Regions from separate parts of the Amycolatopsis sp. lyj-90 genome, predicted to be linked through region 1. Evidence: riboswitches for the same ligand, from Rfam matches in the RefSeq annotation. Region 1 holds a riboswitch; the other holds the start of a gene.

Region 1 (14,330 bases):
GCGCGGGACATTTCCCGTATTTGAGCGATCCCGCACGCTTTCTCGCCGTATTGCGTGAATTCCTCACCGGAACCGACGTCGCCAGCCATGACACGGACCAATGGCGAACCCTCTTGCGCACCGGAAGCGCCCGGCCGGACGACCCGGAACCGCGACAAGCCGCGATTCCGAGCGGAACGTGACCCAATGGAGCCCTTTCGTCCCGCCCCGTGACCGCTACGATTCTCGGATGCGCCAACTGGCCCCTGGAGTACGGCAACTCCTCGGCCGTCCGCCGCACCTGATGAACGTTTATCTGGTGGAGGACGTCCTGGTGGACTCCGGCACGCCCGGGGCGCGGCGGCGGGTCTCCCGGCAACTCGCCGGGGAAGCACTGACCGCGCACGTCGTCACCCACGCCCATCCGGATCATTTCGGGTCGAGCCACGCCCTGTGCGAGGAGTTCGGAATCCCGTTGTGGGCCGGGGAAAAGGACGTCCAGGCGATCGAGACGGCGACACCGGCGACGGCGCCCGGCCGGATCCCGAAACTGCTTTCCCGGATGAAGATGCCCGAGCCCCACCCCGTCGCCCGTGCCCTGAAAGAGGGGGACGACGTCGCCGGGTTCACGGTGCTCGACGTCCCCGGACACTCGCCGGGGCATATCGCGCTCTGGCGGGAGAGCGACGGCGTCCTGCTGTGCGGCGACGTCTTCTTCCACATCGGGCGGCTGACCGCCCCGCCGGACTTCCTCACCTGGGACGCGGACCTGAACCGCGAGTCGATGCGGCGCCTCGCCGGGCTCCGGCCGCGGCTGGTCCTGTTCGGGCACGGGAAACCGCTGCGCGATCCCGACCGGCTCGAGCGCCTGACCGGATGAACCGCGACGAGCCGACCCTCGAACGCGGCCGCGAACTCGGGAGGATCGAAGCGGCGCTCGACTCGGCCCTGGCGGGCGAGGGCCGGGTGGTGGTCATCGAAGGCCGGGCGGGGATCGGCAAGACCCGGCTGGTCCAGGAGACCCGCGCGCTGGCGAAAGGCCGTGGCTTCGGACGGCTGCAGGCGGTCGGCGACGCGCTCGAAGGGGCGATGGCCTGGGGCGTCGTCCGTCAGATGGTCGAGCGTTCGGTGTCGCGCTACAGCGGGGAGATCCGCGAGAAGATCCTCGCCGGTCCGTCCGGCGACGCGCTCCGGGCGCTCGACGCCGCGGCCGCCGATCCGAGCGAGGCCGAACTGGGCAGGACACTGCACGCGCTGTGGTGGGTCGCGGTCGATCTCTCGTCGACCCGGCCGCTGCTGATCACGGTCGACGACGCGCAGTGGGCGGACCATTCGTCGCTGCAGTTCCTCGTCTACCTTTCCCGCCGGATCGCCGACCTGCCGATCGTGCTCGTGGTGGCGACCCGCCCGCCCGCGGAGAACGCCGGACCGCTGGCGCACCTGAGCGTCTCGCGGCAGGCGGAACGCGTCCTGCCGAAGCCGCTTTCGCTCGAAGCGCTCGCCGAGCTCGTGGCCGCCCGAGGGGTGGTCCCCGCCTGGGCCGTGGTCACCTCGTTGCACGCGGCCAGTGGCGGAAACCCTTTCCTGGCCAGGGTTCTCGTCGACGAACTCGACGCCCTCGGGCTGCCCCTCGACACCGACACGTCCGCGGGCCAGGTCGGGAAACTGGGCCCCAGCACCGTTTTCCGCGCGGCGCTGGGCAGGATGCCCGCCGAGGCGGTCGGGCTGGCCGGTGCCGTCGCGATCCTGGGCACCGGCGGCGATCCGTGGCAGGCCGGAGCGCTGGCGAAGCTCGACGCCGCAGGGCTCTCGGTCGCCGTGGAGGCGTTGACCTCGGCCAACGTGCTCACCGGCGACGGTGACCATCTCGTCTTCGTCCATCCCGTCGTCCGTGAGGCGGTCCTCGCCGACCTGGGCCCGATCGCTCGCGCGGGACTGCACGGCGCCGCCGCGAAGGCGTTGCGCGCGGCGAAGGCCCCGGCGGACCGTGTCGCCGCTCATCTCGCGCAGGCACCGAGAGGCACCCTGCCGGACGCGGCCGAAATCCTGCGCAAGGCCGCGGCCGCGCTGCTCGCGGCGGGTGACCCGAGGACGGCCGCCGCCCATCTGCGCCGGGCCGTCGACGAGACCCCGGACGACGCGGCGCTGCGGGCCGAACTCGGCCGCGCGCTGCTCCGCACGGGCGAGGCGGCCGAAGCGCGGCAACAACTCCTCGTGGCCGCGGACGGCGTTCCCGACGCCGAACTCGTCGCCGCCGCCGCGTCGGCCACGGCGGTCGTCGACGGACCCGAAGCCGCCGTCGCCGAACTTGTCGAGGCGATCGCCGCCCGCCCCGGCGGTCCGCGTGACCCCGGCCGGATGCATCTCGAAGCGCGGCTCGCGGTGATCCGCTCGTTCCTGCCGCACCACCGCGGCGTGGCGTCGGATCATCTGCGCGCGTACGCGAGTTTGAGCGGCGGCACCCCCGACGAGCGCACCCTGCTCGGCCTGCTCGCGCAGATGGGCCGGTACGAGGTCCGGCCCGCGGACGAGGTCGCCGCGACAGCCTGCCGGGCCCTGTCCCACGGCGCCTACTTCGAGGACGCCACCGGGAGCATCGACGTGATGGTCGGCTGGGTGGTCGCGATGCTCGCGCTGATCTCGGCCGACGGCGTCGACGAGGCCCGGCGGGAGATCGAGAGCGCGCGCCGCCGGGTGCGGGCGCACGGTTCGCCCGTCGAGTTCGCGATGGTCGCCAACGCCGCGCTGTTCCTCGACTGGCGGCTGGGCAACGTGAGTGTCATGGAGGCCGAAGCCGAGGGCGCGCTCGCTGCCATCGGCGCCGAAGAGCCGCTGCCCCAGGTGGTCGCGCTCCGGGCGACGTCGACCCATTTCCTGGCCTACGCCGCGATGGAACGCGGTGACCTCGAAGCCGCGGCCGAGGTGCTCGCGCGGTTCGACAGCGACCACGGCGACGGTCCGAGCATGATGCCGACGATGTGGCTGCACGAGCCCCGCGCGCTGATCGCGCTCGCCATCGGCAATCCCGTCCTCGCCAGGACGCAGGCGTTCCTGCAGCGCGACGAGATGCTCGCGGCGGGGGTCGACCCGCCGACCATCCCGTGGCGGGTCCCCGCGGTGCGCGCCGCGATGCTGCTCGGCGAGTCGGACCACGCCCTGGAACTGGCCGAGGAACAGGTGAGCATCGCGCGCAAGTGGGGGACCACGACGGAGATCGGCGCCGCGTTGCGGTTGCTCGCGCACGCCGACGGCGACCGGCGGCTGGACCTGCTGGCCGAATCGGTCGGGGTGCTGGAGCGGTCCCCGGCCCGGCTGCACCTCGCCCGTTCGCTGATCGACCTCGGCGAGGCGATGCGGGTCGCCCGGCGCCGCACGGACGCGCGGACCCCGCTCAACCGCGGGATCGAACTGGCCACCGAATGCGGCTCGGTCGTGCTGCGCACCCGCGCCGTCGAAGCACTGGAGGCCCTGGGGGACCGGCCGCGGCGGATGGTCTTCGCGGGCCCGTCCTCACTGACCGCCAGCGAACGCCGGGTCGCGGATCTGGCGGCGTCCGGACGCGCGAACCGCGAGATCGCGCAGGAACTTTTCGTCACCCCGAAGACGGTCGAGAACCACCTCGGGCGGATCTACACGAAGCTCGGCATCGCCGGACGGCGAGAACTGGCGCGAGTCCTTTCGTGAGGGACCCCCAGACCGGAGCCCGACAGAGTTGAGGGATCTCCCCTCATGCGTCTGGGGGGTCGCGAAGATCAGTCTTTACCTACCGAGCCGGACGAACCCGAAGGTAGGAGCCATGATCCGCAGCCTGATCCTCACCGCCGCAGCGACCCTCACCGCCGTCGCCACCCTCCCCGGTACCGCCGCGGCGGACAAGATCGGCACCCCCGCCCCCTGCGTCAAGGCCACCGACGTCACCGGCGCCGACTTCGACGTCAAACAGTGCGGGGTCAGCGACGTCGACCAGTTCCGCGCCGGACTGGAGAACGACGGCAACGCGTACTGCGGACCGGCTTCGCTGTATAACGTCCTGCACTACTGGGGTCATGTGAAGAACGCGCCGGTCGGCTGGGTGACCACCCGGGTCGGCCAGCTCGATCCGAAGGACCCGGCCGACTACAACGTCATCACCAACTCGATCGGGCGAATCGGCGTCGATGCCAAGTACGACGGGAAAACGACGCTCGGCAATCTGCAGAAGGCGTGGACCATCGCCACGAAACCGGCGCGGGACGCGGGCTGGACGTCCTCGACCGGGAACGTGAGCACCGCGGGCACGGCCGACTTCTCCGGCGAACTGGCGAAGAAGCTCAACGAAGGGCCGCTCCAGATCGCGTACGGCCGCTACAAGGCCGGACCATGGGGGAGCTTGCAGCGCTCCGGCGGGCACATCGTCACCGTGGTCGCGGCGAAGGGTTCGTTCAACGGCGACACCGTCCAGCTGAAACTGTCCGACCCGGGGCGCGCCGGTGACCACAAGGCGCCGGGCTACCTGGGCACGCAGTCGGAGTACCAGCTGCTGGACGTCACGCTGGAGAAGAAGACGATCTGGGAGTACCGGCCGGTCACCGACGACCCCGACACCGGCGTCGACGAGAGCCTGGAGCCGGGCACCTTCCGGTTCGTCGAGCGGTGGGAGCTCACCGGGCCGCAGTACATCGGCAGCACGCGGCAGATGATCGAGAACTTCAACTGGTTCGACATGGTCGCCCCCTGACCGAAACACGGATGCGAGCGGTGCCCCGGAGGTCGTAACCTCCGGGGCAACACGCTGACGGAGACGAGTAGCCAGGGGAGCACGCGAGACCCAGAGAGCCGCCGGTAGCTGGGAAGGCGGCCTCGCGCCCTTCGGTGAAGACCCTCCCGAGTGCGGGGAGGAACGGCGTCCGCGCCCCATGCCCCGCCGTCCGGCCCCCGTCATCGGGCCTTCGAGGCCGCCGCTCGTCCAGGGCGGCGGCGAAAGTGCGGTGGTACCGCGAGTTCCCTTCTCGCCCGCACTCCCAAGGGGTCGCGCAATCCGTACAGGAGTTGTGATGATCTCGCGTGTCCTCGTCGCCGACCTGCCCCGGCACGTCGGCGGCCGTGTCCGCATCGCCGGCTGGGTGCACCGCCGGCGCCGCCTGAAATCCGTCACCTTCCTGGTGATCCGGGACCGCTCCGGACTCGCCCAGGTGGTCCTCGCCGAACCCGGCGGCCCGCCGGAGGAGACCGTGGTCGAGGTCGAAGGCCTCGTCACGGCCAATCCCCAGGCTCCCGGCGGCCTGGAACTGACCGAGCCGGCGATCGGGCTGCTGTCCGAACCGGCCGAGCCGCCCCCGTTCGACCTCTACCGGCCGTCGCCGCGGGCCACGTTGCCCACGATGCTGGACAACGCCGCCGTCGCGTTGCGGCATCCGCGGCTGAAGGAGGCGTTCACGATCGCGGCGGCGAGCGTCGCCGGCTTCCGGTCCGCGCTCGACGGTCTCGGGTTCACCGAAACCCAGACGCCCAAGATCGTCTCGTCGGCGACCGAATCCGGCGGATGCGTCTTCGGCATCGACTACTTCGGTCAGCGGGCGTTCCTCGCGCAATCGCCGCAGTTCTACAAACAAGCGCTGGTCGGGGTGTTCGAGCGGGTCTACGAGGTCGGGCCGGTCTTCCGCGCCGAACCGCACGACACCGCGCGGCATCTCGCGCAGTACACCAGCCTGGACGCCGAACTCGGTTTCATCGACGGCCACCACGACGTGATGGCCGTGCTGCGGGAGGTGGTCGCGGGGATGGCCGCCGCCGTCCCGGAGACCGGTGTCGTGGTGCCCGGGGAGATCCCGGAGATCCATTTCGCGGACGCTCAAGCGCTGATCGCGCGGCTGTCCGGTGAAGACCCGCGGGGCGAGCCGGACCTCGCGCCCGCGCACGAACGGCTGCTTTCGGACTGGGCGCTGCGCCAACACGGGTCGGAATTCCTGTTCGTCACGGGATATCCGATGGCGAAGCGGCCGTTCTACACGCATCCGGACCCGGAACGGCCGGAGTACTCGAACAGTTTCGACCTGCTCTTCCGCGGGCTGGAACTGGTGACCGGTGGCCAGCGGCTGCACCGGCACGCCGACTACCTCGCCGCGCTGGCGGCGCGGGGTGAGTCCGCCGAGCCGTATCGCGACTACCTGTCCGTCTTCGCGCACGGGATGCCGCCGCACGGAGGGTTCGCGCTCGGTCTCGAACGCTGGACGGCCCGGGTGCTCGGGCTGCCCAACGTGCGTCAGGCGACGCTGTTCCCGCGGGACTTGCACCGCCTGACCCCGTAGTGGAGGTCATGAAAGGGGCTTTCAGGACGAAATCCGTCCTGAAAGCCCCTTTCATGACACATCAGGCTCAGTGGATGAACGCGCTCCTGGCGGCCAGGTCGGCCAGCAGGGCGCGGCCCTTCTCGGCGTTGCGCGGCTGGGCCAGGACGTCATAGCGCCGGGCGACCAGCTGGCTCTGCGAGATGAAACCGCGCTTGTTCTTCGAAGCCGCGTACCCCAGCGCGCCGAACAGCAGGTTGAACCCGATACCGCCGACGAGGCCGACGAGGATCGGCACCAGTCCGGCGCCCGGGTTCAGCAGGCTCAGCACGAGGCCGAGGAACACACCGAACATCGCGCCGGACAGCGCCGAGCTGGTCAGCACCTTGCTCCAGCCCATCCGCCCGGCGATCCGCTCGACCAGGATTGGTTCGACACCGACGATGGTCACGTCCGTGATCGGGAAGTCCGTTCCCGCGAGGTGGTCGACCGCACGCTGCGCATCGGAGTACGACTCGTAGGAGCCGATCGGCCACCCGCTGGGCAGCGTCGGAAGCTGAGCCCGCCCCTGGGGCTCGGTGAACGTGGTCTGCTGCGTGAATGCCTGTGTCATTCCTTCTCACCTCTCTTGATCCGTACAACGTTCCGGAGGTACGGATCTCCTCCCGTCCGGCGGGATTCACAGCATCTTCTCAGCCGGGCATCACAGACAATCCGCCCAGGGATCAACTACAGTCCGCAATGGGTAACCGATCAGACCATTGGTCGAGTTGACCGGGTCCGGCTGACCCGGTAGGAAGAAGCCGCAAAGGTACCGCTTCGAACCTTTAGGTGAGGCTGATGGCGAACAGGCGCGGCATGCTCACACTGGATCGGCTCCGGGAACTCGTCGAGGACGGCACCGTCGACACGGTGCTGGTGGCCATCACCGACATGCAGGGCAGGCTGCAGGGCAAACGCTGCGCCGCCGAATACTTCCTCAACGAGGTCGTCGAGCACGCCACCGAGGCGTGCAACTACCTGCTCGCCGTCGACGTCGACATGAACACCGTCGACGGCTACGCGATGTCTTCCTGGGAGACCGGCTACGGCGACTTCGTCATGCGACCGGACTTCGACACGCTCCGCCTGCTCCCGTGGCAGGAGGGCACCGCGCTCGTCCTCGCCGACCTCGAACGGGTGCAAGGCGGCGCCGTGGCCCCGTCGCCGCGGCAAGTCCTGCGCAAGCAACTCGACCGGCTGGCCGCGCTCGGTCTCAGTGCCCACGTCGGCACCGAGCTGGAGTTCATCGTCTTCGACGACACCTTCGAGTCGGCCTGGGACAAGCGGTACCAGGACCTCCGCCCGGCCAACCAGTACAACGTCGACTACTCGATGCTCGGCACCTCGCGGATCGAACCGCTGCTGCGCCGGATCCGCAACGACATGGGCGGCGCGGGGCTGTACGTCGAGTCGGCCAAGGGCGAGTGCAACCCCGGCCAGCACGAGATCGCGTTCCGCTACGCCGAGGCGCTGGCCACCTGCGACAACCACAGCATCTACAAGACCGGGTCCAAGGAGATCGCCGCGCAGGAGGGCAAGAGCCTCACGTTCATGGCGAAGTACAACGAACGAGAGGGCAACTCCTGCCACATCCACATCAGCCTGCGCTCCACCGCGGGCGAGGCCGTCCTGGCGGGCGACGGGCCCGGCGGGTTCTCGCCGCTGATGGAGCACTTCCTCGCCGGGCAGCTCGCCGGACTGCGTGAGCTGACCTACTTCCTCGCGCCGAACATCAACTCCTACAAGCGGTTCGTCCCCGGCAGCTTCGCGCCGACCGCGGTCGCGTGGGGCACCGACAACCGCACGTGCGCGCTCCGCGTCGTCGGGCACGGGGAGTCGCTCCGCACCGAGAACCGGGTGCCCGGCGGCGACGTGAACCCGTATCTCGCGGTGTCCGCGCTGATCGCGGCCGGGTTGCACGGCATCGAGAACGAACTCGAGCTGGAGCCCGAGTTCCAGGGCAACGCCTACGGTTCCGACAAGCCGACCGTGCCCACGACGTTGCGGGAGGCCGCCGCGCTGCTCGAGCAGAGTGAGCTCGCCAGGACCGCGTTCGGGGACGAGGTCGTCGACCACTACCTGAACGCGGCGAAGGTCGAACTCACCGCGTACGACGCCGCTGTCACCGACTGGGAGAGGATCCGTGGCTTCGAACGTCTCTGAACCCTTGATCGGGCTCACCTGCTATCTGGAGCCCGCGAAGTTCCTGGTGTGGGAGACCGAAGCGGCTTTGCTGCACCGCGTGTACGTGGACGGCATCGTCGCGGCGGGCGGGATCCCGGTCCTCCTGCCGCCGGTGAGCGAGGCGCACGAGAGGCTGGTGTCCGCCGTGGACGGTCTCGTGCTGGTCGGCGGCGCCGACATCGAACCGGCGCGCTACGGCCAGGAGCAGCACGCGACGACGTACACGAGGCCGAACCGGGACGCGTTCGAGTTCGGGCTGCTGAGGTCCGCTTTGGACAGTGGAAAACCGGTGCTGGGCGTGTGCCGCGGGTTGCAGGTGCTCAGCGTCGCGCTGGGCGGGACACTCGCCCAGCACCTTCCGGACACTTTGGACACCAAGGATCACCAGCCCGCGCCGGCGACCTTCGGCACCACTACCGTGACCCTGGCCGAGGGCAGCCGGGCCGCGTCGATCCTCGGCATCGAGACCAAGGTGCCGTGTTATCACCACCAGGCCATCGACAAGCTCGGCGACGGGCTGGTCCCGGTCGGCTGGGCCGCCGACGGGACCATCGAGGCGGCGGAACTGCCCGGCGACGGTTTCGTACTCGGTGTCCAATGGCATCCAGAACAGAATCTCGACGACACAAGGCTTTTCGAGGCACTCGTGACAGCTGCGAAGGAGCGCGCATGACCACGTTCGAGGTGATCAACCCCGCCACGGAAGAGGTGGTGCGGTCGGTCGCGCTGACCTCGGCCGAGGAGACCGACGCGGCGATCGCCCGCGCGCAGGCGGCGTTCCCCGCCTGGCGCGCGGTGGCCCCCGGCGACCGGGCGCGGCTGCTGCGCCGGTTCGCCGACGCCGTCGACGCCGACATCGAGAACCTCGCCCAGCTGGAAGTCGCCAACGCGGGTCACACCATCGGCAACGCGCGCTGGGAGGCGGGCAACGTCCGCGACGTGCTGACGTACTACTCGGCGTCGCCCGAACGGTTGATCGGCAAGCAGATCCCGGTGCCCGGCGGGGTGAACATGACGTTCCACGAGCCGCTCGGCGTGGTCGGGGTGATCGTGCCGTGGAACTTCCCGATGCCCATCGCGGGCTGGGGCTTCGCGCCCGCGCTCGCCGCCGGGAACACCGTCGTGCTCAAGCCGGCCGAACTCACCCCGCTGACCGCGATCCGCCTCGGTGAGCTGGCCAGGGAGGCCGGGATCCCCGCGGACGTCTTCCAGGTGCTTCCCGGCAAGGGATCCGTGGTGGGCCAGCGGTTCGTGGACCATCCGGCGGTGCGCAAGATCGTCTTCACCGGCTCGACCGAGGTCGGCAAGCAGATCATGGCGGGCTGCGCCGCGCGGGTGAAGCGGGTGACGCTGGAACTCGGCGGCAAGAACGCGAACGTCGTCTTCGCCGACTCGGATCTGGAGAAGGCCGCGGCCACCGCGCCGTACGGGGTGTTCGACAACGCCGGGCAGGACTGCTGCGCGCGGTCGCTGATCCTGGTGCAGGCGAGCGTGTACGACCGGTTCATGGAGCTGCTGGAACCCGCGGTGAAGGGTGTCGTCGTCGGCGATCCCCGCCTGGAGGTGACCGAGATGGGCCCGCTGATCTCGGCTGGGCACCACGCGAAGGTGTCGTCCTATGTGGACGACGCCGCGCCGGTGGCGTTCCGGGGAAGCGCGCCGCTGGGGCCGGGCAACTGGTTCCCGCCGACCGTCGTCACCCCGCCGGACCTGCGGCATCCGCTGGCCTCGGACGAGATCTTCGGCCCGGTCGTCGCGGTCGTCCCGTTCGACGGGGAGGCGGACGCGGTGACCATGGCCAACGACACGGAGTACGGCCTGTCCGGCTCGATCTGGACCCGCGACGTCGGCCGCGCCTTCCGCGTCGCGCGCGGCGTCGAAGCCGGGAACCTTTCGGTGAACTCGCACTCGTCCGTCCGGTACTGGACGCCGTTCGGCGGGTTCAAGCAGTCCGGGCTCGGCCGCGAGCTCGGCCCGGACGCTGTCGATGCCTTCACCGAGACCAAAAACGTATTCATCAGCACGGAGGAATGATGGTTCAGCGTTTCGAAGGCCGCGTCGCGGTCATCACCGGCGGCAGCAGCGGCATCGGCCTCGCCACCGCGCGGCGGCTGGCGAGCGAGGGCGCGAAGGTCGTCATCGGCGACATCTCCGCCGAGGCGGGCAAGGCCGCGGCAGACGAGGTCGGCGGCCTGTTCGTGCAGGCCGACGTCACCGACGCCGAGCAGGTCGAGGCCCTGTTCCAGACCACTGTGGACACCTTCGGCTCGGTCGACGTCGCGTTCAACAACGCCGGCATCTCCCCGCCCGAGGACGACTCGATCCTCACCACGGGCATCGACGCGTGGGAGAAGGTGCAGAAGGTCAACCTGACCTCGGTGTACCTGTGCTGCAAGGCGGTGCTGCCCCACATGCGGCGGCAGGGGAAGGGCTCGATCATCAACACCGCGTCGTTCGTCGCGGTGATGGGCGCGGCGACGTCGCAGATCTCCTACACCGCGTCCAAGGGCGGGGTGCTGGCGATGAGCCGGGAACTGGGCGTGCAGTTCGCGCGGGAGAACATCCGGGTCAACGCGCTGTGCCCGGGTCCGGTGAACACGCCGCTGCTGAAGGAACTGTTCGCGAAGGACCCCGAGCGGGCCGCGCGGCGGCTGGTGCACGTGCCGGTCGGGCGGTTCGCGGAACCGGAGGAGATCGCGGGCGCGGTCGCCTTCCTGGCGAGCGACGACGCCTCGTTCATCACGGCGTCGCAGTTCCTGGTGGACGGCGGGATCTCGGGGGCCTACGTCACCCCGCTGTAAGGGCGCAAGTAGTCGACTACTTGCGGCATGCCTGGCCCCGGTCCCGGGAGCTGAAGGACGCTTTCCCCGCATGGCACGCGGTGAAGGGCGCTTTCCCCACGTGCCATGCGGTGAAGGGCCCCTTCACCGCCCGCCCGACCCGGCGTCACTCGTCCCGGTGGCTGGGATGGCGGCCCTCTGGCCTGCGCGGTAGTTCTGGGACGCGGAGCCACCCGGTTCCGCGATCCGAGAAGCGCGGAGGCCCCCAGGATGACCCGGCAGATGAGCACCGCCATGCGCGACTGCATCGACCTGTGCAACGAGTGCCACGTCAGGTGCGAGGAGATGATGACGCGCTGCATGGAGATCGGCGGCGCCAAGCTCGGGATGATGATGGTGACCTGCGCGGACATGTCCCGCATGAGTGCCGACATGATGATGCGCTGTTCGGCCATGATCGCCGACCTCGAGATGATGCGCATGTGCGCGAAGATGTGCGGCCTCGCCTCCCAGATGATGCGCATGTGCGCCGAGGAGTGCGCCAAGACCGGCGACGCCGAACTCGCCGAGGCCGCGGACATGATGACGCGCTGCGCCGAGCTCTGCGGCACCATCACCGCCGAAATGATGATGGAGAACGCCTAGCCAGGCCCGACGGCCCGGGCACGTCGGGTGTCCGGGCGAACGGGAGAAGTGACGTGCCCGGCCAGAAGTAGACGCGCGCCGAACACGCCAGGTACGGTGTGCGCACAACTGCAGATCGGGCCGTTGAGCTGGAGCGGGAGAGCCCCCACGAACGTGGTGGGGCACCGAAGGAGCAAACTCCCCGGAATCTCTCAGGTACCCACTACCGCTTCCGCGAGGCCACTCTGGAAAGCAGGCGCGCAAGTGCGCCTCACCCAAGGTGAAAGCCGTCCTCTTCACGGACGGTGAAACTCTCAGGTGCCATGACAGAGGGGGAGTTCCCAGCGCACCGGTCTATCCGGCGCCTGATTGAAGGAGCTCCCTTGACCAGTACGTCCTTCGACGACCGGCACATCGGCCCCTCGGAGTCCGAGCAGGCCAAGATGCTCGCCGAGGTCGGCTACGGCAGCCTCGATGCCCTGGTACAGGCCGCGGTGCCGTCCGCGATCCGGGTCACCCGTGACCTCGAGCTTCCCCCCGCCGCGTCCGAAGAGGACGCCATCGCCGAACTTCGCGCGCTCGCCGCGCTCAACAAGCCGATGACGCAGATGATCGGCCTCGGCTTCCACGACACGGTCACCCCGGCGGTCATCCGCCGCAACGTGCTGGAGAACCCGGCCTGGTACACGGCGTACACGCCCTACCAGCCGGAGATCTCGCAGGGCCGTCTCGAAGCCCTCCTCAACTTCCAGACCATGGTCTCCGAGCTGGCCGGTCTCGCCACCGCGAACGCCTCCCTGCTCGACGAGTCCACCGCCGTCGCCGAGGCCGTCATGCTGATGCGCCGCGCGTCGAAGGCGAAGTCGAACAAGGTCGTCCTCGACGCCGAGTGCCTGCCGCAGACCATCGCCGTCGTCCGCACCCGCGCCGAGGCCATGGGCGTCGAGGTCGAGGTCCGCGACCTGCTCACCGGCCTGCCGGAGGAGTTCTTCGGCGTCGTCGTGCAGTACCCGGGCGCCTCCGGCGTGCTGCGCGGCGCGGGCTTCTACTCCGCCATCTCCGAGACCGCGAAGGCCGCCGGCGCGCTGTACACCGTCGCCGCCGACCTCCTCGCCCTCACGCTGATCACCGCGCCGGGTGAGTTCGGCGCCGACATCGCCGCCGGATCCACCCAGCGTTTCGGTGTCCCGCTCGGCTACGGCGGCCCGCACGCCGGGTACATGGCCGTCCGCACCGGGCTCGAGCGCTCGCTGCCGGGCCGCCTGGTCGGTGTCTCGGTCGACGCCGACGGCAACCCCGCGTACCGCCTCGCGCTGCAGACCCGTGAGCAGCACATCCGCCGCGAGAAGGCCACCTCCAACATCTGTACCGCGCAGGTCCTGCCCGCCGTGCTCGCCGCGATGTACGCGGTCTACCACGGCCCCGACGGCCTCAAGCGCATCGCGACCCGCGTCCACGAGCTCGCCGCAGGGCTGGCCGGAGCACTGCGCGCCGGTGGCGTCGAGGTCGTCCACGAGGGCTTCTTCGACACCGTCCTCGCCCGCATGCCCGGCCAGGCCGAAGCGGTCGTCGCCGTCGCGCGCGAGAACGGGATCAACCTCGGCCCGGTCGACGCCGACCACGTCCGCATCGCCGTCGACGAGGTCACCACGCCCGCGATCATCGCCAAGGTGCTCAACGCCTTCGGTGTCGACACCGCCGCAGACGACGCCCGCGCGCTGCCCACCGGACTCGGCCGCGAAAGCGAGTACCTCACCCACGAGGTCTTCCACTCGCACCGCTCCGAGACCGCGATGCTGCGCTACCTGCGCAGCCTGTCCGACCTGGACTACGCGCTCGACCGCGGCATGATCCCGCTCGGCTCCTGCACGATGAAGCTCAACGCCACCACCGAGATGGAGCCGATCAGCTGGCGCGAGTTCGCGGGCATCCACCCGTTCGCCCCCGCCGACCAGGCCGAGGGCTACCACGTGCTGGTCGAGCAGCTGTCGACCTGGCTCGCCGAGGTCACCGGCTACGACAAGGTGTCGCTGCAGCCGAACGCTGGCAGCCAGGGCGAGCTCGCCGGTCTGCTCGCGATCCGCGCGTACCACCACGCGAACGGCCAGGCCGAGCGCGAGGTCTGCCTGATCCCGTCGTCCGCGCACGGCACGAACGCCGCTTCCGCCGTCATGGCCGGGATGCGCGTCGTCGTGGTCAAGTGCACCGACGAGGGCAACGTCGACCTCGAAGACCTGCGCGCCAAGGTCGAGGCCAACCGCGACACGCTGTCCGCGATCATGGTCACGTACCCGTCCACGCACGGTGTGTACGAGAACGGCATCGACGAGCTGGCCAAGATCGTCCACGACGCGGGCGGCCAGGTCTACGTCGACGGCGCGAACCTCAACGCCCTGCTGGGCCTGGCGAAGCCGGGCGAGTTCGGCGGCGACGTCTCGCACCTGAACCTGCACAA
Region 2 (14,330 bases), on a different contig from region 1:
TCCGGTACGACGCGGCGGTGTCGATGCTGCGGTACCCGGCTTCGATGGCGGTACGGACGACTTTGGCCGTGTCGCCCGCGGGCACCTGCCAGACGCCGAAACCGAGTTGGGGGATGGCTACCTCGTTGTTCAGGACGACGGAAGGCACGGCCATGGAAGGGAAATCCTCACTGGAGTCGGTGGCTGGGCTTCTTGCCCGGCATCATCCCACCCCGCGCCCGGCGTACGCGCGCAAGTACTCCGCCGTGGCCGTGTCGGCCGGGAAGAACGACTCGATCACCAGCTCGGCGACCGTGATGTCCAACGGCGTCCCGAAGGTGGAGACCGTGCTGAAGAACGTGAGATCCACGCCCTCGTGCCGCAGTCGCAGCGGGACGAAGATGTCGCCAGGGCCGGGAACCTCCACCTCGGGGACGGGATCGTCGCACGGATAGGTGAGCAGTTCCTCCAGCAGCGCCGTCAGCACCGGATCCGCCGTCTGGGTGACCTGGCGCCGCAACCTGCCGAGCAGGTGGGCACGCCACTCCCCCAGGTTGAGCACGTAGGGCGCCATGCCTTCCGGATGCAGGGTCAGCCGGAGGACGTTGGCGGGCGGGGTCATCAAGGTGGGCGAGACCAGGTCGGTCATGATCGACACGCTCGCGTTGGCGTCGACCAGGTTCCAGCCGCGATCGACGACGGCGGCCGGATAGGGCTCGTGACTCGTCATCAACTGCCGGACCGCCTTGCGGACCGCCGCCATCTCCGGGTCGCCGAGCCCGCTCTCGGGGTACGCGGGCGCGTAGCCCGCCGCCAGCAGCAGCTGATTGCGTTCCCGCAAGGGCACCTCCAGATGCTCGCCGAGCCGCAGCACCATGTCGCGGCTGGGCTTGGACCGCCCGGTCTCCACGAAGCTCAGGTGCCTGGTCGAGATCTCCGCCGAGATGGCGAGGTCGAGCTGGCTGATCCGGCGGCGATCACGCCATTCCCGCAGCAGTTCGCCGACGGGGCGGCCGGCGCGGCTCGCGATCACTGTGGTCGTCACGATCACGAACTTACGGCCACGCGCGCCGGGCCGCCATTACCTCCCGCGTAATCGACGGGACCCACCTCCGGCGGACAGAGTTGCGGCATCGGTTACCCCACAACGAAAGAGGACACCATGTCGGACATCCAGCGCGTCGCCGAGCAGTACATCGCCGTGTGGAACGAGACCGACGCGGACCAGCGCCGTGCGCTCATCGCCGAAGTGTTCACCGAGGACGCCGCCTACACCGACCCGCTCGGCGCGGTCACCGGTCACGACGGTGTCGACGGCTTCGTCGCCGGCGCTCAGGCCCAGTTCGCCGGTCTGAGGTTCAGCCTGCCCGCGGCCCCCGACGCGCACCACGACATCGCGCGGTTCCAGTGGTACCTCGGCCCCGACGGCGCGGCGGAACCGCTGGCGATCGGCTTCGACGTCATCACCGTCGAGGACGGGCGGATCAAGCAGGTGCTGGGCTTTCTGGACAAGATGCCCGGCTGACGGTCAGGCGAAGGCCTCCGGCGGCGGGCAGGAGCAGACGAGGTTGCGGTCACCCGCGGCCCCGTCGATCCGCCGCACCGGAGGCCAGATCTTCGCCGCCGTGAACCCGGCCGGGAAGACCGCGATCTCCCTGCTGTACGGGCGATCCCACTCACCCGCGAGGCAGCGCGCGGTGTGCGGGGCGTTCCGCAGCGGGCTCTCGGCCACCGGCCACTCCCCCGCAGCGACCTTCTCGATCTCGCCGCGGATCGCGATCATCGCGTCGCAGAACCGGTCGAGTTCGCCGAGGTCCTCGCTCTCGGTCGGCTCGACCATGAGCGTGCCCGCGACCGGGAAGGACATCGTCGGCGCGTGGAGGCCGTAGTCGGCCAGCCGCTTGGCGACGTCGTCGACGGTGACGCCGGTCCGCTTGGTGAGCGCGCGGAGGTCGAGGATGCATTCGTGCGCGACCAGACCGTCGTGGCCGGAGTACAGCACCGGGTAGTGCTCCGCGAGGCGTTTGGCGACGTAGTTGGCGTTCGCGACCGCGGTCAGCGTCGCGCGCCTCAGGCCTTCGACACCCATCATCCGGACATAGGCCCAGGAAATCGGCAGGATCGACGCGCTTCCCCACGGGGCCGCGCTGATCGGACCCACGCCGGTGGCCGGGCCCGCGTCCGGCTGCAGCGGGTGGTTCGGCAGGTACGGCGCCAGGTGCGCGCGGACGCCGATCGGGCCGATACCCGGTCCGCCGCCGCCGTGCGGGATGCAGAAGGTCTTGTGCAGGTTGAGATGGGAGACATCGGCGCCGAACCGGCCGTACTGCGCCACCCCGATCAGCGCGTTCAGGTTCGCGCCGTCGACGTACACCTGGCCGCCCGCGTCGTGCACCAGCGCGCAGACCTCGCGGACGGTGTCCTCGTACACGCCGTGCGTGGAGGGATAGGTGATCATGATCGCGGCCAGGTCGTCCGCGTGCTCGTCCACCGTGGACTTGAGGTGGGCGAGGTCGATGTTCCCCTCGTCGTCGCATTTCACGACGACCACCCGCATCCCCGCCATGATCGCGCTGGCCGCGTTGGTCCCGTGGGCGCTCGACGGGATCAGGCAGACGTCCCTCGCCGCGTTCCCGCGTTCGCGATGGTAGGCCCGGATCGCCAGCAGTCCGGCGAACTCGCCCTGGCTTCCGGCGTTCGGCTGCAGGGAAACCGCGTCGTAGCCGGTGATCCCGGCCAGCCACTGTTCCAGATCCTTGACGATGGACAGCAGACCGGCCGCGTCCTCCGCGGGCGCGAACGGGTGCAGGCCGGCGAACTCGGGCCAGGTGATCGGCTCCATTTCGGCCGTGGCGTTGAGTTTCATCGTGCACGAGCCGAGCGGGATCATGCTCCGGTCGAGTGCGACGTCCTTGTCGGACAACGCCCTCAGGTACCGCAGCAGTGCCGTTTCCGAGCGGTGCGCGTGGAAGACGGGATGCGTCAGGTAGTCGCTCGTGCGGCGCAGATCCGGCGGGAACCCGTCGGCGGTGTCCGCGTCGAGCGAGTCCACATCGGACACCGCGACACCGAACGCCTTCCACACCAAGGAGAGGTGCTCGCGGGTCGTCGTCTCGTCACAGGCGACGGCGACGTGGTCCGCGTCCACCTGCCGGAGGTTGACGCCGAGTTCTCTCGCGGTGCCGACGACGCCTGTCGCGCGGCCGGGGACGGAGACCATGACGGTGTCGAAGAACTCGCAGTGCACGACGTCCACGCCGCTTTCGGCGAGCCCCGCCGCGAGCACGGTGGCCATCCGGTGCGCGCGGTTGGCGATGGCGCGCAGGCCTTCGGGACCGTGGTACACCGCGTACATCGAAGCGATGACGGCCAGGAGCACCTGCGCGGTGCAGATGTTGCTGGTCGCCTTCTCCCGGCGGATGTGCTGCTCACGGGTCTGCAGGGCGAGCCGGTACGCGGGAGCGCCGTCGGCGTCCTTCGACACTCCGACGAGCCGGCCGGGCAACTGACGTTCGAGCCCCTGCCGGACGGCGAGGTAAGCCGCGTGCGGGCCGCCGAAGCCCATCGGGACACCGAATCGCTGCGTCGATCCGACCGCGACGTCGGCGCCGAGCTCGCCCGGCGACCGCAGCAGGGTCAAGGCCAGCGGATCCGCGGCCATCACCACGGCCGCGCCCAGCGCCTTGGCCTCGGCGATGGTGTGGTCCCATTCGCGGACGACGCCGGACGCGCCGGGATAGGACAGCAGCACTCCGTAGAAGTCGCCACCGAGGCCGAGTCCGGTGATGCCCTGCGACAGGTCGGCGGTCACCAGCTCGATGCCGAGCGGTTCAGCACGGGTGCGCAGGACCTCGATCGTCTGCGGCAGCGTGTCCTCGTCGACCACGAACCGGTTCGATTTCGCCTTGCCCGCTCTGCGGACCAGCGTCATCGCCTCCGCCGCGGCGGTCGCCTCGTCCAGCATGGAAGCGTTCGCGATCGGCAGGCCGGTCAGGTCGGCCACCATGGTCTGGAAGTTGAGCAGCGCTTCGAGGCGGCCTTGCGAGATCTCCGGCTGATACGGCGTGTACGCGGTGTACCAGGCCGGGCTCTCCAGCACGTTCCGGCGGATGACCGGCGGGGTGACGGTGTCGTGGTAGCCGAGGCCGATCATCTGGACCATCGGCCGGTTGCGCGCGGCGAGCGCGCGGAGCTCGGCGAGGGCGGCCGTCTCGGTGGCGGGCGGAGGCAGCTCCAGCGGAGTCGCGGATTCCCGGAGCGACGCGGGGACGGCGCGCTCGGCCAGTTCGTCGAGGGAACCGACGCCGACGACGTCGAGGATGCGTGCGAGTTCCTCCGCGCCGGGACCGATGTGCCGGTCCGCGAAGGGGGTTCCGGATTCGAGCGCGGCCAGTGAATCAGGCTCCATCGGGGACCTCCCAAGACGCGGGGGCGGGGCCGGGACGGATTGTCCCTGGCCCTCCCCACTCTGTCCGTACCCCCGTGGGGGCGCCTGAGAGTTTCGCCCGTGGGTTGAGTCGGGCTTGCACCGTCGGCGGAGCCGCCAGGTGGTGACCTGACGATTCACTTTCCAGAGGCGTCTAGTCCGCGCGGTCCAGGGTGCCTGAGAGGTTCCGGGGAGGACTTGCTCCTTCGGCGCCGGGCCGTTATCGGCCCGGTCTCTCCCGCGCGGATTCGTCGACCGCGGAAGTGAGCCTACCCTGCCGCTCGCGCGGCTTCATGATCAGCCGGTGCGACGTGCGTTACGGCGCTGCGTGAGTTCGTCGGGCGTGACGGTTTCGATCACGCCGCCGTCGGCCCGCTCGGCCGGGAACTCGTGGATGGTCCCGCTGATCTCCTGCATCGCCCCGCTGACCGCGATGCCGAAAACGCCCTGCCCGCCCTGGAGTAAATCGACGATCTCTTCGGGCGACGTGCACTCGTAGACGGTGGTGCCGTCGGAGAACAGGGTGACCTTGGCCAGATCGCGGACACCGCGCAAACGCAGGTGGTCGACGGCGACCCTGATGTTCTGCAACGAGACACCTGTGTCCAGCAGCCGCTTGACGACCTTCAGGACGAGGATGTCCTTGAACGAGTAGAGCCGCTGCGAACCGGAGCCGTGCGCCGTGCGGATGCTCGGCGCGACCAGTTTCGTGCGGGCCCAGTAGTCGAGCTGCCGGTACGTGATCCCGGCGATCTGACAGGCGGCGGGACCGCGGTAGCCGACGAGTTCGTCCGGGAGGGAAGAGTCGGGGAACAGCTCGCCCTGCTCGCCGTCAGCGACCGGAACGAGCGGCTCTTGAGGGCTACCAGCCTCGACCACGCCATGCCTCCCCTCGCCCGACCTGGCGGCCGGCGAACAAAGCCGCGCGGACCCACGTGAGTCCGCACCGGAGTTCATCGTCAAGACGGATGCCCCAGACATCCGAATCACACCTTGGCGATTTACCTCCATTGACGGTAAGCGCGTCCGGCAGAGCGGTCAACGCGACGCGCGGTCAACCTCAAGCTCTTCTTGAGGCTTGTCGGAAACAGTCCCCCGTTCGGCTGCGCGCTTGCCACTTTTACTCAGCCGTGTTATTTTTTACTCATGCAAGTAACTCCTTCCACCCAAAGCGCCATGCAAGAGGTGCAGGCGGAGCTCGGGCTGTCGGTCACCGAAGCCGCCCGGCGGGCCCAGATCGTCGGCGCCACGATCGCGACGATCTCCGATCTCGGCTACCACAAGACGTCGTTCGCGAAGATCAAGGAGCGGGCCGGGCTGTCCAGCACCCGGATCATCTCGTACCACTTCACCAACAAGGCCGGTCTGATGCAGGCCGTGGTCACCACCGCGACCGGGATGAAGGACAAGTTCCTCGAGGAGCGGATCCAGGGCACGACCGACCGGGCCGGGCTGCTGCGCGGGTACATCGAAGCGGAGATCGAGTTCCTCGGCTCGTACCCGGAGCTGGTGCGGGTCATGGTCGAGATGGCTTCGAGCGGATCGGACGCCGAAGGCTGGTTCATGTCGGCGCCGATCGTCGAAGAGTTCCGCACCGGCCGGCTCGAGCGTCAACTGCGACAGGGACAGCAAGAAGGCGCTTTCGGCGACTTCGCGCCGGACGTGATGGCGCTGTCGATCGCCCAGGCCGTCGACGGCGTCGCCGCGAAGTTCGCGGCCGACCCGAAGCTGGACCTGGAGCGGTACGGACGGGAACTGGCGGACCTGTTCACGCGGGCCACCGCCGCACCAAAGTGACCCCGCCTGACGCAGCACCACGAAGGTGACCGAGGTCTTCTGATCTTTTGAAGTCGCGCGCCTTTCGGCCGACAGGCCCCGGGATCGCGATGGCAGGGCGCCCTTCGGGAGAACGCGAGTTCACCTGCCAAGGCGCGCCCTGGCAGCGCGATCCCGGTTAGCGCGATTAAGTGTCAGCGCCGCGGAAGTCCTCCGGCGAGACGGAGTCGAGGAACTCGCGGAACTTCTCGACCTCGTCCTCCTGCTCGTCGGGAATGATGAGGCCCGCTTCCTCCAGCACCGCGTCCACGGCGTGGATCGGAACCCCCACCCGCAGCGCCAGGGCGACCGAATCGCTCGGCCGCGCCGAAACCCGGATGTCCCCGTCGAAGACCAGTTCCGCGAAGAACGTGCCTTCCTTCAAGTCGGTGATGACGACCTGCTCCAGCTCACGGCCCAGCGCCCCGATGACCTCCTTGAGCAGGTCATGGGTGAGCGGACGGGCCGGGCGGACTCCCTGCTGCTCCAAGGCGATGGCGGTGGCCTCGACCGAGCCGATCCAGATCGGCAGGTACCGCTCGCCTTCGGTTTCCCGTAGCAACAAGATCGGCTGATTCGCGGGTAGCTCCACCCGCACGCCGACGACGCGCATCTCGCTCATCGGGCTTCGCCTCCCTCTCGTGCGCACGGGCTGCAACGCTTGTCTCGACGATCAAGCGACGGTGATCCCGACGCTACCCGTCTTCCGAGCGCTGTGCTCGCTGTCCTGACATTCTCGGTTCGCCCGTGGCAAACCCGACTCTCACGGTACGGCATAGGGTGCCGAACATTCAGTCATTGACAAGTGGCCTCACAAGGGTTCCTGTGTCCCCGGAGCCGCTCAGCCGCCCGTGACGGCGCGTATTCCGGCCTTCACCAAGAGCGTATGTAACGCCACGGTCAGTGCGGCGAGCTCGCGGACGACCTCGTCGCCCCTCGCTTGGGCGTCCTCGTCACGGTGCCGATACACCGGGGTCACGATCTGCTCCAGCAGGCCGACTTCGCGGTCGGCCGCGGCCCGGAAGGCACGCAGATGTCTCGGCTCGATACCGAATTCGGTCATCGCTTTCACGGTCTTCGCCACGAGGACCGAGTCGGGGTCGTAGAACCCCGCCGCGCCTGGGCGGACGAGACCGTATTGCCGCAGCTCAGCCAGGGTGGCGGCGTCGATGCCGGCCTGGCGGAGCAGATCTTCCTCGGTCAGCCTGATCTCGCGATCGGTCTCGAAGTCCCCGGGGGACGGCAGTCCGCCGTTCTCCCCCGGGGCCTCGAGCGAAACGAGTTTCCGCGGCGGTTTGGGAGCCGCCGCCGAAGGCGCGGCACCCTGATCCGCCGCGTCGAGCTGTTCCTTGATGACCTTCAGCGGAAGGTAGTGATCCCGCTGGGCGGACAGGACGAATCGCAAGCGCTCCACGTCCGCCGGAGCGAACTGACGGTACCCCGACGGGGTCCGGCCCGGCTGGACCAGACCTTCCGCTTCGAGGAACCGGATCTTGGAGATGGTGACGTCGGGGAAGTCGCCGCGCAGTTGTGCCAGCACGGCCCCGATGCTCAACCCATCGCGCTGCGACGCATCCCGATCAGGCCGCCCGGCCGCCGTCACCGTGCCCCCTGGCCCCCGGAACCCGGGCCGGTCAGGAAGACCAGGCGGAACTTGCCGATCTGTACCTCGTCGCCACCGGCGAGGACGGCCTGGTCGACCGGCTCGCGGTTGACGTAGGTGCCGTTGAGGCTGCCGACGTCGATGACGACGAACTCGCCACCCTCGCGGCGGAACTCGGCGTGCCGCCGGGAAACCGTGACGTCGTCGAGGAAGATGTCGCTGTCCGGGTGCCGTCCCGCACTGGTGGTGTCGCGGTCCAGCAGGAAGCGCGAACCCGCGTTCGGGCCGCGCTTGACGACCAGCAGCGCGGAACCCGCGGGCAGCGCGTCCACACCCTGGACGGGGGCCTCGGCAGCCGGAGGAGCCTCAGTGCCTTCGACGTCGGCCAGGAAGTCGGCCCGGAAGACAGAAGTCCGCTCCGGAGACTGCTCCGGGGGAACGCCGGGCCCGTCGTTCGTGCTCACCTGAGCTCTCCTAACGCATGTGTGTTGCCACTACTCAAGAACGTGCAGAGGTCAAACGTACCGTGCCTGATCGAATCTCCGGTCCGCGGCTCCCCCTACTCTCGCGGGAGGGCCGCGGCCTGCGGCTATTCCTTGATCAGCGCCTGGTACGCCTCGGCCTCGAGCAGGGAATCGACCGAACTCGCGTCGTCGAGACGGAGCTCGACCAGCCAGCCCTCACCGTAGGGGTCGCTGTTGATCAGTTCGGGCGACTCGGCCACCGCGTCGTTGACCGCGACCACCTCGCCGTCGAGCGGGGCGAACAGCTCCGAAACGCTCTTGGTCGACTCGACCTCGCCGAAGGCGTCGCCGGAGCCGACCTGCTTGCCGACCTCGGGGAGGTCGACGAACACCACGTCACCGAGCTGGTCCTGGGCGTACTCCGTGATGCCCACGCGCACGAGCCCTCCGTCGCGTACGGAGACCCACTCGTGCTCCTCGGTGTAGCGCAGTTCTTCTGGAGTGGACAACGCCGCTCCCCTTTCTCATGCCCTCGCTCGAAACCGACGCGCGCAGTTTCGCATCCCGCCGGGGCACGCGCCCGGCGCCTCCCGCTAGCTAGCCGCGATCGGCGGATCGCAGGGCCCGCACCGTCTGGACGACGTACAACACGCCCGAATAGACGTACAGGACCGCACCCCACGCCGTGAAGGCGTACCCGATCGGACGCGCGAACGCGGCGATGTCGGATCCGCCCTGGGTGAGCAGCAGGAACGGGAAGGCGTACATCAGCACGAAGGTGGCGCCCTTGCCGATGTAGGTGACCTCCGGCGGGGCGAACCCGCGATGCCGCAGCAGCAGCACGCAGACCCCCAGCACCGCCTCGCGGGCGACCAGCGGGACCACCACCCACCACGGGACGATGTCGCGGATCAGGAAGGCGATGAGGGTCGCGAGGATGTAGAGCCTGTCCGCGGCGGGGTCGAGCAGCTGACCGAGCCGCGACATCTGGTTGAGCCAGCGGGCGAGTTTGCCGTCGAGCCAGTCGGTGAGCGCGCTGAACACGAGCAGCGCGAACGCCCAGCCGTCCTCCTTCGGGCCGAGGAGCAGCCACAGGAAGACCGGCACCCCGGCGAGCCGGAGGATCGAAAGCATGTTGGGAACGTTCAGGGCCTGCCGCAGCAAAGACGGCTCTTCGCTGGTCACGCTCGGTTCGGGGGGCGTACTCACCCGCTCAGCCTATCCAGCGGCGGCAGGTCCTCCCGCGTCAGCTGGCCCGGGTGTGGCTCCAGCCGCGGCGTTGCAGGTCCGCGCTGGTCAGCGCCACGGGCCTGCCCCGGTAGTCGGTACCCATCCAGCGGGTGTGCCCGGAGGAACTTTCCAGGACGTACGGGCGGCCGCCGCACCAGACGACGGTGCACGGTGCCGTGGGTGGCAGCTCCGTGCTCGCCGGCGCGGTGGCCTCGAATGACGCGGGGTCGTTCTGTTCGTCGGTCTTCATCGCTCTCACGGTTTCGGTGACGGGGACTGGGACACGCCGGAGCGCTACCTTTGTTTTCGGCAGAACAGGGCCCGGCGTTAACGCCCGGGCGCCGGATTCGTCCGATCGGTTCGCGACGACAGCAGGGTGTTGTCACGGTGTGAACGGCATGTTAATTGTCCACAATGGACAGTGATTGGGCGGTCCTCGCGTACCGTCGCACCGTCGGCGCGATAACCTCCCGCGAATCGAACGTGGCTCAATGCCACGGCATCGGGCTCGCCCAGGTCAGAATGGGCAGGCCAGGAACGGCCGACGAAAGGATCGCCTTGCCCGTCTCGACGACCACGGGAACGTGGCGGCGCCTGATCGCGGTCTGTGCCGCCACGGGAACGCTCGCCGCCTGTTCGGGCGAAGATCCGCCACCGCCTGTCACCTCCATGTCGGTCTCACCGCCCGCGCCCCTTTCGAACGTCTCCAGCGCACCGGTACCGCCGATCCCGTCTCAGACCGCGCCGAGTTCGTCCGCTGCCCCGAATCCCGCTCCCAAGCCGAAACCCGCTGAACCGGTACAGGGTTCGTGCGGCACGGTCACCGCGGCGAGCGGGCTGACCCTTCAGGTGCTCAACGGACCGGGTGTCTCGTGTGCGGACGCGACCGGGATCGTCGGCTCGTTCCACAAGACGATCGCCGGCCGCCAGTCCGCGGGCTCGGACGAGCCCGTGAGCGAGACCGTCGACGGGTGGCTGTGCGTCTCCGGCGCACCCGCCGCCCAGGGCGGCACCAGTTGCAGCAAGGGCGACCACAACGTGTTCGCCGCCGTCGTCCCCGTCGAATGAACCATCCCCGAGAAGAAGGGCCCATGAAGAGCCTCGCCGTACTTCCCGCCGCGCTCGCCGTCGTCCTGCTGAGCGGCTGCGGCGCCGATCCCGCCCCGTCGGCCGCGCAGGCCCCGTCCTCCCCCGCCGTCACACCGGCACCGCCCGGAACACCGTGCGGCGAGGTCGCCGGGCTCCAGGGCGCGAAGAACAAGGTCGTCGCCCACGGGAATACCGACTGCGCCGAAGCGACACAGGTGCTCACGGACTACTTCACCAAGCTGACCCCCGCCGAAGCCGCTTCGCCGCAGGGCCCCGGGCCGGTGGTGATCGGCGCTTGGACGTGCGGGAGCGGGCCGAACGATCCGGTGACGAGCTGTTCGACCGAGGACGAGCGGCAGATCGAAGCGACGCGGGTCTGAGCGCTCCGGCGGCGTCAGTTCTCCTGACGCCGCCGGACCGCGTCCAGCCGGTACAGGACGCCGAGGCCGATCGCCAGGCCCAGCAGCACCACGCCGAACAGGCCGACCATCGACATCCTCCAGATCAGCGCGGACTTCGACCGGTAGACGAATCCGTCCCCGGCGAAGATCCTGTCGCCCTCCGCGGCCTTGTCGCCCTCGATGCGCCCGCGACCGGTGCTCCCGTCGTCGAACCGCCACTCCCCCGAACAGTAGGGAATCTGACCGCTCATCGGCGCTCCCTCCTCGGTACACCCTGAGATCCCGGTGACCGCGACTTCCTCACCGGTGTTCACTTCACGTACGTGGTTACCGAAGTATCCCCAGGCGACACACAGCAGGAAGACGTACGGGACCCCGGCCAACAGCGCCCGAAAGAGAACTTTGGAATTCTGCGGTTTGCCCGGCACTAAATTCCTTTCCTCGAGTCACTGGAGTGTCAGCAGGACTTCCCGGTCGAGTTCGCCGACGACAAGGTACTTCGGCTGATATCCCGACGGGACCACGAAACAGACGAGACCCGCGGTGCCGTCGAAAGCACCGGGAGCGCCCGCGCAGTCCTCGACCCGCCGCGGGGCGCCATGTTCGTCGGCCGACAGCTCCAGCGCCGTGTCTCCCAGGCGGGACGTCTCGACTCGCAAGGCGAGGACGTGGAATCCGCCCAGCCATGCCTCGGCGCCTTCGGGCGGCTCGGCTCGGCTGTCGAGCACACGCACGGTCGAGTCCCCCGACACCGCGGCCTGTCCCTTGCCGATCACCGGCGGCGGACCCCAGGCCTCGCGGCGGTATTCCCACAGGTTCGGAACGGGATCGGCCGCCTCGCGGTACGCCGTCCAGCCGAAACCGAGCGGCGCCAGCACGACATACGCGCCGAAGACGAACCCTGCCAGGAAAGAAAGCGACTTCCGCACGGTCACCGGCCTCGTCACCGAGAACGCCACGGCGACGCCGAGCACCAAGACCACTCCGCCGATCGACATCGCCGTGATCTTCTCCCACGGGTGGTGGGCCTCCACGACTTCGTCGGCCCCGCGCACGGACAACACCCGGTCCGTCAGTGAAGAAAGCCCGACGACCACCGGCTCCGCGAGACCGAACGCTTCCCCCGTCGGCAGTTCGACGGCGCGGGCGTTTTCGGCGACGGCGACGATCTCGTGAGTGGTGTGCGGGCCGTTCTGCCCTTCGGTGGTCGTGGAATCCGCTACCGAGATCACCGCGCGCAAGTCGTACGTACCGGCCATTCCCTCGGCGGTCCACCGCCCGGCGAAAGCCGCGATGAACCCCAGGACGATTCCGGTCACGAGCAGAACGGCCACCCACTGGCTTTTTTGCGACTCTTCCGGAAAGGTCACCACCCCCTGTTCGGCCACTCCAGCCTATTCTTCGAAGCGGTCGAACCGCACGGGATTTGTACCTACACCACCATTTCCGCATTCAATTCGTTCCTCTCCCGGTGACGGCGAGCGCGCATCGCCCCCTTGCCAGCCGAGGTAAGAGTCGTCTAGACTTAAACCATGCTCACCAGGGACGACGCCGTGACGACGATCGAGAACGCGGTCGACGCGGCCACTCTGTTCGCCCACCACCGCTACCGCGAATTGGCGGCCGCACTCCATCCCGACCGGAATCCCGGCGACCCTCGGGCCCATAAGGCGGCCGCCACCCTCAATCGCCTCTATGCCGACTGGAAGCAATCCCGGCGGCAAACGGTCACCACCGCCACGGCGGCTTACACACTCACCACTCCGCACGCCGTGGGCAGTGTCGCGACCACCTATCGCACCACCGGCCCCCATCTGGTCAAAATCGTGCGCGACCCGGCGCTCAACCCGCTGATCCACGCCGAGTGGGCGGCGCTGCGCACGCTCGACGGCTTCACCGAACGGCACCGCTGGCTTCGCCCGTACTACCCGCGGTTGCTCGACACCTCGGGCCCGGTGGCGCGGGGCGACCGGGCGTTCAGCGTCCTCGATCCGCTCGTCGGCGGGTTCACCACCCTCGCCGACATCGGGAAAGCCTTCCCGGACGGTCTCGACGGCCGCGACTACGCCTGGATGCACCGGCGCCTGCTGCGCGCCGTGGCTGGCGCGCATCGCGCGGGTGTCGTCCATGGCCATCTCACCGCGGACAACGTGCTGGTCCACCCCGGGCAGCACGGCATCGTCCTGGCCGGCTGGTCCTTCGCCGTCGAGGACGGTGTGCTCCCGCTGGCGGCGGACAAGTCCGTCGACTACCCGCCCGAAGTCCACAAGGGACTGCCGATGACCGCGGCCACCGACGTCCACATGCTGCACAAGTTGATGCTTTCGCTGCTGTCACCAACGGAAACCCGCCAGCGCGAGTTCGCCACGTGGTGCACCCAGGAAATCCCGGGACAGCGACCCGAAGCCGCCGACCTGCTCGACGAGTACGACGACCTGCTCGGCGAGCTGTACGGCCCCCGCACCTTCCGACCGTTCATCATCCCCGAGACAGGAGTTTGACCATGGGACACGGACACTGGGACGACAACGCCTACGCCGCCGCGAAGACCTTCCGCGCGGCCAAGGGCGAGGACGATTTCGGCTACAGCGCCGGACTCCGCAAGAAGCCCGCTTCCGCGTGGAAGGCCGCGGCCGCGCTCGACCCGAAGAACGCCGTCCGGGAGTGCCGGGATTCGGCCGACCACGCCGATTCGACGCCGATCGCGGTGCTGTTCGACGTCACCGGCTCGATGCGCCGGGTGCCGCGGATCATGCAGGGCAAGCTCGGCAAACTGCACGGCCTCCTGAAGCGCCGGGGCTATCTGACCGACCCGCAGGTCCTGTTCGGCGCGATCGGCGACGCCGACAGCGACCGGGTGCCCCTGCAGGTCGGGCAGTTCGAATCGGACAACCGGATGGACGAGCAGCTGCGCACGATCTTCCTCGAAGGCGGTGGCGGCGGGCAGAAGAGCGAGTCCTACGAACTGGCCGCCTACTTCATGGCCAGGCACGTGGTCACCGACGCGTGGCAGAACCGCGGCCGTAAGGGATACCTGTTCCTCATCGGCGACGAGCTGAACAAGCCCGCGCTGGAGGCCCGCCACATCCGCCGGGTGATCGGCGACGACGTGCGGGAGGACATCGACCCCGCGTCGGTGTACCGGGAACTGGCCCGCAAGTGGAACGTCTACTTCGTCCTGCCGAACCAGTCGTCGTACTACAACGACCCGGAGATCGGCGAACACTGGAGCGGCTTGCTGGGGCAGAACTTCCTCAAGCTCGACGATCCCGGCGCGGTGTGCGAACTGATCGCGGCCACGATCGGGCTGGAGGAGCAGGTCG

Evidence for each region. A riboswitch is a leader RNA that binds a small molecule or an ion and turns the genes downstream of it on or off. The one in region 1 is predicted to bind glycine.
Region 2: linked by a shared signal. The riboswitch ahead of gcvP (aminomethyl-transferring glycine dehydrogenase) and the one ahead of gcvP (aminomethyl-transferring glycine dehydrogenase) in region 1 are both predicted to bind glycine.

The regions. Positions count from the first base shown of each region.
Region 1 is NZ_JAJPWP010000007.1:81,955-96,284, reverse strand. It holds gene ACLJPX_RS26745 (alpha/beta fold hydrolase) at 1-182, shown strand, start outside; gene ACLJPX_RS26740 (MBL fold metallo-hydrolase) at 230-859, shown strand; gene ACLJPX_RS26735 (helix-turn-helix transcriptional regulator) at 856-3,663, shown strand; gene ACLJPX_RS26730 (hypothetical protein) at 3,776-4,696, shown strand; gene aspS (aspartate--tRNA(Asn) ligase) at 5,013-6,266, shown strand; gene ACLJPX_RS26720 (general stress protein) at 6,334-6,858, opposite strand; gene ACLJPX_RS26715 (glutamine synthetase family protein) at 7,086-8,450, shown strand; gene ACLJPX_RS26710 (gamma-glutamyl-gamma-aminobutyrate hydrolase family protein) at 8,431-9,144, shown strand; gene ACLJPX_RS26705 (aldehyde dehydrogenase family protein) at 9,141-10,505, shown strand; gene ACLJPX_RS26700 (3-oxoacyl-ACP reductase) at 10,505-11,272, shown strand; gene ACLJPX_RS26695 (hypothetical protein) at 11,522-11,896, shown strand; glycine riboswitch at 12,111-12,215, shown strand; gene gcvP (aminomethyl-transferring glycine dehydrogenase) at 12,259-14,330, shown strand, end outside.
Region 2 is NZ_JAJPWP010000001.1:1,018,957-1,033,286, reverse strand. It holds gene ACLJPX_RS04355 (aldo/keto reductase) at 1-154, opposite strand, end outside; gene ACLJPX_RS04350 (helix-turn-helix domain-containing protein) at 203-1,030, opposite strand; gene ACLJPX_RS04345 (nuclear transport factor 2 family protein) at 1,142-1,504, shown strand; gene gcvP (aminomethyl-transferring glycine dehydrogenase) at 1,508-4,387, opposite strand; glycine riboswitch at 4,560-4,656, opposite strand; gene ACLJPX_RS04335 (MerR family transcriptional regulator) at 4,703-5,284, opposite strand; gene ACLJPX_RS04330 (TetR/AcrR family transcriptional regulator) at 5,582-6,202, shown strand; gene ACLJPX_RS04325 (bifunctional nuclease family protein) at 6,369-6,842, opposite strand; gene ACLJPX_RS04320 (MerR family transcriptional regulator) at 7,062-7,823, opposite strand; gene garA (glycogen accumulation regulator GarA) at 7,820-8,287, opposite strand; gene gcvH (glycine cleavage system protein GcvH) at 8,413-8,796, opposite strand; gene ACLJPX_RS04305 (CDP-alcohol phosphatidyltransferase family protein) at 8,885-9,496, opposite strand; gene ACLJPX_RS04300 (hypothetical protein) at 9,534-9,767, opposite strand; gene ACLJPX_RS04295 (hypothetical protein) at 9,932-10,585, shown strand; gene ACLJPX_RS04290 (hypothetical protein) at 10,609-10,986, shown strand; gene ACLJPX_RS04285 (hypothetical protein) at 11,001-11,258, opposite strand; gene ACLJPX_RS04280 (hypothetical protein) at 11,454-12,341, opposite strand; gene ACLJPX_RS04275 (adenylate cyclase) at 12,540-13,508, shown strand; gene ACLJPX_RS04270 (hypothetical protein) at 13,511-14,330, shown strand, end outside.